2 regions of the Shinella zoogloeoides genome follow, and region 1 is predicted to be linked to the other one. Evidence: predicted binding sites of a transcription regulator. Region 1 holds the regulator's gene; the other holds the start of a gene.

Region 1 (5,244 bases):
ATTCGCACGACGCGGTGGAGGTGAAGCCGGGGTCGTAGGTGAAGGCACCGGTGTTCTTGTAGAGGGTGCCGATGTCGATCACATCGGGGCCGATCGTCCCAGACCGCGTCGGCAGTTCGACTGTCTTGCCACCGAACGATACATCCGCGCTGTTTCCTGTCATAACGATCCTCCGTTGTTTCGAATGGCGGCACGAAGTTGTGCCGGGCCGTGAACATGCTCGTTTTGCTAACCCATTTGCGATGCCCTGCCAAGCAATACCAAAGGCAAATTGTGCAGTGCGGAAATGGACGTTCCGGCAACGCAATATCTACCGTTTCCGTGAACTTGCAAGCAACCTTTGAGAGTGTCCCTCAAATCATGGAGGGCGCATCCCTTCTGGCAGGCTTAGCAATTTTGGAGCCTACTGCCGATTGCAGATTTCTCCGTTCGATTGCATGATGGAATGGGGAAAGCGGGGCCGGGCCATGGCCAAGGTGGATGTCGGGGAGCGGAGGGACGTGCCCGAGGCCTATGCCTTCCGGGCGGTGGCCGACGACGGCGTCTTGCCGGCGCCGCTGCGCGAGACACCAAGCCGGAGGATGTCCGTTGCCGCAGTTCTCCAGACGGCGGGCCGCGTTCGGCTGGCGGTATCGGAATGGCCCATCGCGACGGCCTTCGCTGCCGAGCGCGCGCATGGCCATTTCTTCCTCCTCGTTCCCGTTTTTCTCGGCATCGGCGCAGCCCTCTGGTTCGCCGGCGTATCCGACCCGTCGCTCCTTGCTCTCGCGCTGCTTGCCTGCGCGACGCTCTGGCCGGCCCTGCGATTGCGGCATCGGGAGGACTGGACGGCGCTTACCGCCGCTGCTGCCTTCCTCGTTCCCGTCGGCATGCTGCTCGCCGCTTTCGAAAGTGCGAGGCTGGACACGGTCATCCTAGATGCGCCGGTGACGAGCGAGATCAGCGGCCGCGTCCTGTCGCGCGAGAGCGACGAGCGCGGGGCGATCCGCTATCGCATCGCACTCGAGACGACGCGCGATCCGGTCCTGAAGCGTGCGCCGCGGATCGTGACGCTCCTTGCGCGCAGCCGGCATGCGCCGATCGCCATCGGCGACGGCATCAGCGGCCGCGCCCGGCTCGGCCCGCCCTCCGGGCCGGCACTTTCCGGCCTCAACGACTTCACCTTCGACGCCTATTTTGCCGGCAATGGCGCCATCGGCTATTTCTACGGTGCACCGAGCACCGTCGCTTCCGTGGATACCGGGCTCGATGGGCGGATTCGCGAAACGATCGCTACCTGGCGAAACAATCTTACCGAGCATATTCGCGGCCGTATCGGTGGCGATGCCGGGGCGATCGCCGCCGCGCTGGTGACGGCGGAACAGCGGGCGATCGGCGCGGAGACGGTGGAGGCGCTGAGGCAGGCAGGGCTTGCCCATGTGCTCGCCATTTCGGGGCTCAACATGGTGCTCGCGGCTGGCACCTTCCTCGTCGGCGCGCGCATGGCGATGGCGCTGATCCCCGGCTTTGCCGAGCGGTATCCGTCGAAGAAGATCGCCGCCGCGGGCGCGCTCGTCATGGTGACGCTCTATATCCTCGTCTCGGGCGGGGCGATTTCGGCCGTGCGCTCGTGGATCATGATCTGCGTCATGCTGATCGCCGTGCTCTTCGGCCGCTCGGCCATCAGCCTGCGCAACGTGGCGCTTTCGGCTATCCTCATCCTGCTGCTGACGCCGTCGGCCGTCACCAATCCCGGCTTCCAGATGTCCTATGCGGCAACACTCGGCCTTGTCGCGGGCTATGCCGCCTGGCGGGAGCGGCCGGTGCGGACGGAGAGCCGGGGCGGGCCGTTCCAGCTCTTCGGCGGCGCGGCGGGCCGGTTCTTCGGCGGGCTTTTGCTCTCCTCGCTGATCGGCGGCTTTGCGACGCTGATCTATTCCATCGGCCACTTCCACCGCATTCCCGCCTATGGGCTTGCAGGCAACCTGCTCGCCATGCCCGTCATCAGCGTCATCGTCATGCCGTTCGGCCTGATCGCCGTGCTGCTGATGCCCTTCGGTCTCGACGCCATCCCCTTTGAGATCATGGGCAAGGGCATCGAATGGATGATCGCCCTGTCGACGTGGGTCGCCGGGTGGAAGGGCGAGATCGTGACCGGCCGCATTTCGCCGCTCGCATTCGTCCTCATCGGCGTCGGCGGCGGGCTGGTCTGCCTGCTGCGTACGCGGCTGCGCCATGCCGGGACGGTGCTCGTTCTCTTCGGGCTCGGCGTCGCCTTCTGGCCGGGCGGCCGGGCTGGGCCGGAAGTTCTGGTCTCCGAGGACGGCCGCCTCGTCGCCGTCCTGCGCGGCGACAGGGTTGCGACGAACCGCACGCGGCCGCCGGATTTCATCTATGACCAATGGCGCCGCGCCCTGCGGCTCGGCGATCTCGTGAAACCGGACATGCGCAAGACGGCAGGGCTGACGCTGGAGGAGGCGACGGAAGAAATGCCGGCCGTAGGAGAGCGCAAACGCCCCCGCCGCAAGGCTGATCGGCAGAAGGCTAAGGATGCCCTGTCCGCAGCCTTCGAGACTGCGGGGAAGCGCGGCGGCTTCGTGTGCGAGGCAAAGGCGTTCTGCGCCGCCATCTCGCCGAGCGGCTGGCGCGTCGTGGCGCTGGAAGACAGCGCCTTTCTCGGCACGGCCTGCGACGCCGCAGACCTCGTCGTCGTACCGTTTCCGCTGCGCATCGATACGTGCCGCTCGGGCGCCCGGCTGGTGACGGCCCGGCATCTGCGCCGGACGGGCGCTCTGGAAATCATGCCCGCGGACGGAATGGCAAACGCTTCCCTATCGCAAGCAACCTTCCTGCCGGCCGTCGAAACGCTCGACCGGCCCTGGTCGCGCCATCGCACCTATGACTGGCGCATCGGGCAGTTCGAAGCCGAACCGGCGATCAATGGTAGCGGCGGATGAGCCCGACGAGCTTGCCCTGGATCTTGACGCGATCCGGCCCGAAGATCCGGGTCTCGTAGGCGGGGTTGGCGGCTTCCAGCGCGATGGAGGCGCCCTTGCGGCGGAAGCGCTTCAGCGTGGCTTCCTCGTCGTCGACGAGCGCGACGATGATCTCGCCCGGATTGGCGGTGCTCGCATTGCGGATGATAACCGTGTCGCCGTCGAGAATGCCGGCCTCGATCATCGAATCGCCCTTGACCTCGAGCGCATAGTGGTCGCCGCTACCGATCATCTCGGCGGGGACGGTGATCTCGTGCGTGTTGTTCTGGATGGCGGAAATCGGCACGCCGGCGGCGATGCGGCCCATGACCGGCACGGAGACCGACGAGGACATTTCCTGTGGCGTGCGCTGAGGCGGGGCGGCGGGCGCGGGCTGCTTGCCACGGCTGCCTTCGATGACGGAGGGGGAAAAGCCGCGACGGGGCTGCAGGCTCGGGGAATAGGCGTCCGGCAGCTTGATGACCTCCAATGCGCGCGCCCTGTTGGGCAGGCGCCGGATGAAACCGCGTTCCTCCAGCGCCGTGATGAGGCGATGGATGCCGGACTTGGAGGCAAGGTCCAGGGCGTCCTTCATCTCGTCGAAGGACGGCGGAATGCCGGATTCCTTCATACGCTCATGAATGAACAGGAGCAGTTCCTGTTGTTTGCGCGTCAGCATGGCCTCTCCAGCGAGAATCGTGAAACAAATCCAGAACAGACACTATCTGTTCCATATGTGTTCCGCAAGAGGCCGAGGGAACAATAATACTGTTCAGGCGGTGGGATCGCGCAGCAGAAGGACTTCACAAGCCGCGCCTGCGGGCGCGGCCGGGGCATGCGGCAGGCGGACCAGCAGGCCTTCCGATGCGGCGAAGATTTTCATCATCGACGAATCCTGCTTGTCGAAGGGCTTGACGACAAGCTCGCCGTTCGCGCGGGCGATGCTTGCACGGATATAGTCTTGCCGGTGGTCGTTTTCCTTGAGCGGCACGGCGGCCACCGCTTGGCGCAGGCGGCTTGCCGGCGGCAGGTGGGCAAGGCGGCGGACGAGCGGTTCGAGGAAGAGCAGAGCGCAGACGAGGCTGGAAACCGGATTGCCGGGCAGGCCGACGACCTGGACGGCGCGGAGGCGTCCGACCATCAGCGGCTTGCCGGGGCGCATGGCGATGCGCCAGAAATCGAGTTCCATGCCGGCTTCGCCGAGCACGGGCTGCACGAGATCGAAATCGCCGACCGAGGCGCCGCCAAGCGTGACGAGCACGTCGATATCGCGCGCTAGCGCGCCACGCACCGCTTCGAGGATCGCCTGCTTGTCGTCGGCGACGATGCCGAGGTCGACGATTTCGGCGCCGGCCGCGCGGGCGAGGGCGCCGACGCCGTAGGTATTGGACGCGATGATCTGGCTTGCGCCGGGCGGTGTTCCGGGCGTGACGAGCTCGTCGCCGGTCGCCAGCAGTGCGACGCGCGGGCGGGCGTAGACCGTGAGTTCGGGGTGGTTCATCGCGGCGGCGACCGTCAGGCGGCCGGGATCGAGCACGGCGCCGGCCTTCAGCACCACCTCGCCTTCGGTAAAATCCTGGCCGCGCGGGCGGATATGGCGGCCCTTCGGCGTGAGATAGGTTGTGCGGATGCGGCCGCCCTCCAGCACCTCCGCATCCTCCTGCAGAAGCACCGTATCAGCAAAGCCGGGGAGCGGGGCGCCGGTGAAGATGCGCACGGCCTCGCCGGGGCCGGCGGTTCCCTCGAAGGCATGGCCGGCGGCCGAAGTGCCGACAACGCTGAGGACTGAACCCAGTTCGGCGATGTCCGCGTGGCGGACGGCGTAGCCGTCCATGGCGGAATTGTCGAAGGGCGGCTGGGTGAGGCGGGCGGCGATATCTTCCGCCAGCACGCGGCCCTCTGCCTGGTGCAGGGGAACCCTCTCCGTCCGTTGCATCGGCTTTGCGGCCGTCAGAAGGCGTTCGAGGGCGTCGGCAACGGGCAGAAGCGACATCAGGTGTCTTCCCGCTTGTAATCGCCGGAGCGGCCGCCGGATTTTTCGCGCAGCCGCACGCCGCCGATTTCCATCTCGCGGTCGGCCGCCTTGGCCATGTCGTAGATTGTGAGGCAGGCGACGCTGACGGCGGTCAGCGCCTCCATCTCGACGCCGGTACGCCCGGTCAGCTTCGCCATGGCCTCGACCCTGAGACCGGGCAGGGCGCGGTCTTCGCGGATTTCCACCGACACCTTGGTCAGCATCAGCGGGTGGCAGAGCGGGATGAGGCTGGACGTCTGCTTGGCGGCCATGATG
Region 2 (5,244 bases), 940 kb from region 1:
CGTCCAGGCCATGGACGATGCGAAGCGTCGTGCCGCCGTCGGCGTTGGGGCGAAGCTGGAAGGCCACGAGGCTTTCAAGATAGGGCGGTGCGTCGTCCCGCATCCTGTAGCGGATTTCCTCGCCGGGGACTATCGAGACCGGCGCGGCATCGGCGAGGTCGCCGCCAGGCAGCCATCTCTCGCGAAACGCCGGGATGCTGATCGCCCGCCAGACCTTCTCGGTCGGCGCGTCCAGTTCGTATTCGCACACGAGGTCCGGTGCCGGTCGATTGGATGTCCTGTCGTTCATTGGTCCATGTCCTTCAGCAAATCCTTCAACGCATCGATCCGCGCCGGCCAGTAGGCACGGTACTTCGTGAGCCATCTGGCTATGAGCGCAAGCCCGTCCGGATCGACCTCGTAGTTCACGAAACGCCCCCGGCGCTCCTCGCGCACCAGCCCCGCACCGCGCAGCACCGCCAGATGCTGCGACATGGCCGGCTGGCTGATCTCCATGCCGTCGCGAAGCGCGCTGGCATTCATCGCCCCGCCCGCCAGTTTCTCGAAGATCGTGCGGCGTGTCGGGTCGGCAAGCGCCTTGAATATCTCGTTCTCGATCATGGGAGTGAGATAAGCATACACTTATCTGATTTGCAATGGCGATATCGCGCGCCAGCGTTTCGTCCTCTGCGGAGGACCTGTCACAGGTGTTGGGGGAAACGGCTGCCCGTTGCCGTTCAATCCTGCTTGAGCGGGCGGAAGGTCATGCGGTGCAGGCGGCAGGGGCCGATGGCCTGGATGGCCTTGCGGTGGACCTCGGTGGCGTAGCCGGCGTGGATGGCGAAGCCGTAGCCGGGGAAGGTCGCCTCGGCGCGGGCCATCATGCGGTCGCGCATGACCTTCGCCACGATGGAGGCGGCGGCGATGGAAACGGAGAGCGCGTCGCCCTTGATGACCGCACGGCCCTCGCAGGCAAGGCCCGGCGGCACGTCGCGCCCGTCGGTGAGCACCAGCTTGGGCGCGACCTCGAGGCCCGCGACCGCCCGGCGCATGGCGTCGAGGCTCGCCTTGCGGATGTCGATGATGTCGATGCGGCGCGACGAGCTGGAGGCGACCGAGACGAAGGCGCTTTGCATGATGAGGGCGAACAGCGCCTCGCGCTTCGCCATGCTCAACTGCTTGGAATCGTTGAGGCCCGGTGGGATGTTGTCCGGGTCGAGCACCACGGCGGCAGCGACGACGGGACCGGCGAGCGGCCCGCGGCCGGCCTCGTCCGTGCCGGCGACCGGCCAGAGGCCGCGCTTGCGGGCGGCCATCTCCATCGAGAAGTCCGGCCCTTCGGGAAGGTCGAAAAGAAGGCGGGAATCGGAGGATGCGGGACGGGACATGCGGCGAACCTCGCACATCCATCCGATTCCCTGCAAGTCCCCCGGCAGGAGGCGGATGCCGGGGGAACGACCGGTGCGCCCGGGGACTGGCGGACCGGAAGATGGGCCGAGCGCGAAGGCTCGGAAATTCGTCTATTCCTGGCTCCCGAAACGCATCTGGCATGCGTCCAGGTCGCCGGGGGATCACAGCAGCGAGAGCTGCACGCCGCTGCCCGAGGGCGGCACGAACTGGTCGACGGCGAGGTTGCGGCGGGTGCGGGTCAGTTCCAACCGCTTGCTCGCCATCTCGAAGCGCCGGGCGATCTGCCAGGCATAGGGGCCGGCGCCCTTCATGCGCTTGCCGAACTCGGCGTCATAGTCCTTGCCGTCGCGCATGGAGCGCACCAGCGACATGACGTGGCGGTAGCGGTCCGGGTAGTTGCGCAGCAGCCAGTCGCGGAAGAGCGGGCTCACCTCCAGCGGCAGGCGGAGCAGGACATAGCTCGCCTCCAGCGCCCCGGCCGCCTTGCCCGAATCGAGCACCCGCTCGATCTCGTGGTCGTTGAGGCCGGGAATGATCGGCGCCATCATGATGGCGGTCGGGATGCCGGCATCCGAGAGCGCGCGGATCGCCTCCAGCCGGCGCGGCGGGGTCGCGGCGCGCGGCTCCATGGTGCGGGCGAGCTTGCGGTCGAGCGTGGTGACGGACATGCCCACCCAGGCAAGGCCGCGGGCCGCCATGCGCGAGAGGATGTCGATGTCGCGCATGACGAGCGCCGACTTGGTGACGATCGAGACCGGATGGTTCGCCTTGTCGAGCACGTCGAGGATCTGGCGCATGATGCGCCATTCCTTCTCGATCGGCTGGTAGGGATCGGTGTTGGTGCCGATGGCGATGACCCGCGGCTTGTAGCCGGGCTTGGAAAGCTCGCGCTCCAGGAGTTTCGGCGCATCGGGCTTGGCGAAGAGCTTCGCCTCGAAATCGAGGCCGGCCGAAAGGCCCATGAAGGCATGCGTCGGCCGGGCGAAGCAGTAGATGCAGCCATGCTCGCAACCGCGATAGGGATTGATTGAGCGGTCGAAGGGAATGTCCGGCGATTCGTTGCGGGTGATGATGGTGCGCGGCTTTTCGACCTGCACCTCGGTGCGGAAGGGCGGCAGCTCCTCCAGCGTCTGCCAGCCGTCGTCGAAGCCTTCCCGCGTCACCGGCTCGAACCGGCCGGTGAAATTCAGGCCCGCCCCGCGGCCACGCCGGCGATCCCCGTCCACGCGCATGCCCGTCTGGGCCATCAGCGCATCGGCAACGTCCTTCGTGTGGCCGGGCGCAAGCGCGCCCTGCCTGAGGCTGACAAGATCGTTCATGGTGGTCTCCGGCGGGGCTGCGTCGCCCCGATTCAATGACTATATTCCTATCGCTGGAATGAGAACAATGCAAGAACAAATTTCGGCGCGGCCGCTAACCATGCGCGCGTCCGGCGGTGGCGTTCGATGTTGCAATGCGGTATGGGAGGGGATGCTGACGATCATCATGGAATGCCGGGACGACGAGGCGGAACTGGCGCAGACGCTATCGGCGCTCGTCGCCGGGGCCGTCGAGGGCGTGGTGCGCGACGTGATCGTGCTCGACCACGGCTCGCGCGACGGCTCAGCCAGGGTGGCGGATGCGGCGGGCTGCCGCTTCCTGGCCGACTGGGACCTGGCGGAGGTCGTGCGTTCGGCGCGTGGCGACTGGCTGCTTCTGCTGGAGCCGGGCGCGCGCCCGCTCGCCGGCTGGGTCGATGCCGTCGTCGACCATGTCGCGATCAATCCCGACCCGGCACGCTTTGCCGGTGCGCGCGGCTATCGCCGGCCGTTCCTCGAAAGATTCGCGCGCAGGGCGCCGCCGCTGGAGCAGGGCTATCTCGTCAGCAAGCATCAGGCGCTGGCGCATGCGCGCGCGGGCATGGCGCTGTCCGACATGGTGCGCGGCGGCAAGGTGCGCGGGCTCGGCGCCGAGATCGTGCCAGCCTGGGCGGTGAAGGCGATGCGGGCGGGTTAGGGCAAATTGTGCGCAGCGGTGTTGCGTCCGTAAATGCTCTACCCGGCAGAGCGCTTCAGGTGCTCGTCGAGCCGCGGCATGATTTCCACGAAATTGCAGGGCATGTGGCGGTAGTCGAGCTGCCCCTTGAGGATGCCGTCCCAGGCGTCCTTGCAGGCGCCGGGCGAGCCGGGCAGCACGAAGACGAAGGTGGCATTGAGCACGCCGCCGGTGGCGCGCGACTGGATGGTCGACGTGCCGATCTTGTCGTAGGAGATGCGGTGGAACACTTCGGAAAAGCCGTCCATGCGCTTTTCGAAGATCGGCTCCAGCGCTTCGGGCGTCACGTCACGACCGGTAAAGCCAGTGCCGCCGGTGGTGATGACCACGTCGATATCGTCGTTTCGGCTCCAGCTTTCCACCTGCGCGCGGATCGCGGCGACGTCGTCCTTGACGATGGCGCGGGCGGCGAGACGGTGGCCGGTTTCCACGATGCGGGCGGCGAGCGTGTCGCCGGACTTGTCGTTCTCAGGCGTGCGCGTGTCCGAGACGGTGAGCACGGCGATGCCGACCGGAATGAAGGGTCTCGTCTCGTCAATGCGCGTCATCGCTCGCTCCCAGGGTAGAGGTGGCGGTGAAGAACCAGTGCGGATGACGCTCGGAAAGCCTCGCCGCCGCCGCTTCCGCCGCGTCATGCGCATGATATAGCGCGAAGCAGGTCGCGCCGGAACCGGACATGCGCACGACGCGCGCTTCGGTCGCGGCAAGGTTCTGCGCGATCAGCGATATCTCCGGGCAAAGCCGGCGGGCAGGGGGTTCCAGGTCGTTGCGCAGCGCGCCGATGGCGGCGATCCAGTCCGCGGGCTCGCCGGGCTCCACGGCAAGCGCAAGCGGCGGATTGTGCTTCGAGGCGAGCGCCTTGAAGACGGCCGGCGTCGAGACGCCGACGAGGGGATTGGCGAGCACCATGGCAAGCGCCGGCATCGCGACCGGCGTGATGTCGTCCCCGACGCCCCGGGCGATCAGCGGCCGGCCGGCAAGGCACATGGGCACGTCGGCGCCGAGGCCGAGCGCGAGGGCGTCGAGATCGGCCTTCGGCAGGCCGGCCTGCCACAGCGAGAGCAGCCCGCGCAGCGTCGCGGCCGCATCCGCCGAGCCGCCGCCGATGCCCGACGCGATGGGCAGGTTCTTTTCCAGATGGATGTGCACGGGCGGGGCGGCTTGCCCGCTGTCCGCCAGCGCCGTCCGCAGTCCGTCGCGCGCGCGGGTGACGAGGTTGTCGCCATCCGCCGAAAGCGCCCCGGCGAAGCGGCCGGACAGCGTGAAGCGGTCTTCCGCAGCCGGCGTGAGGCCGATGCGGTCGCCGAAGGCGGTGAAGGTCACCAGGCTGTCGAGCAGATGATAGCCATCCGCGCGCTGGCCGACGACGGCAAGCGCCAGATTGATCTTGGCGGGGGCCTGTTCGAGGATGGCGACGTGCGAGAGGTTGTCACGCGGCATGGCCGGTTATCCGCTTGTGAAGGGGAAGGGCTGACGGCCGGAACCCCCCTCTGCCCTGCCGGGCATCTCCCCCTCAAGGGGGGAGATTGGATTTGGCAATGTTTCGCCTATCTCCAGCGTTGCTGATGAAGCAAGGCTCTCGCTCCTTGCCGATCTCCCCCCTTGAGGGGGAGATGCCCGGCAGGGCAGAGGGGGGTGCCCGTAAACGGGCTCGTTCATATGCGGCCGCCTTTCCGACAGACAGGAAGCGCTGGACGCCATGTGCGCGAGCATGGGGATCAGGACTTACGGTCGGCCGCCTTGCCTTCCGGCGAGGTGTTTTCGGCCGGCTTCTCGTCCTTCGCCTCGGCGGAGGCCGGGGCGGTCTTCTTCAATTCGGGC

What was found. Region 1 encodes LexA, which represses DNA repair genes until DNA is damaged. Its sites were predicted from a motif close to TGTTCNNNNTGTGTTCNG; they were not measured.
Region 2: Q9316_RS04285 (PA0069 family radical SAM protein) is a predicted target of LexA. The motif match lies at 2,769-2,786, and genes of this name have one in related genera.

The regions. Positions count from the first base shown of each region.
Region 1 covers NZ_CP132311.1:1,621,928-1,627,171, reverse strand. The annotation lists gene gltA (citrate synthase) at 1-163, opposite strand, end outside; gene Q9316_RS09160 (ComEC/Rec2 family competence protein) at 468-2,936, shown strand; gene lexA (transcriptional repressor LexA) at 2,917-3,633, opposite strand; gene Q9316_RS09150 (molybdopterin molybdotransferase MoeA) at 3,727-4,947, opposite strand; gene moaC (cyclic pyranopterin monophosphate synthase MoaC) at 4,947-5,244, opposite strand, start outside.
Region 2 covers NZ_CP132311.1:686,448-691,691, forward strand. The annotation lists gene Q9316_RS04270 (SRPBCC family protein) at 1-289, opposite strand, end outside; gene Q9316_RS04275 (ArsR/SmtB family transcription factor) at 286-600, opposite strand; gene Q9316_RS04280 (ribonuclease HII) at 717-1,367, opposite strand; gene Q9316_RS04285 (PA0069 family radical SAM protein) at 1,551-2,708, opposite strand; gene Q9316_RS04290 (glycosyl transferase) at 2,860-3,384, shown strand; gene moaB (molybdenum cofactor biosynthesis protein B) at 3,423-3,971, opposite strand; gene Q9316_RS04300 (4-(cytidine 5'-diphospho)-2-C-methyl-D-erythritol kinase) at 3,958-4,863, opposite strand; gene Q9316_RS04305 (tetratricopeptide repeat protein) at 5,142-5,244, opposite strand, start outside.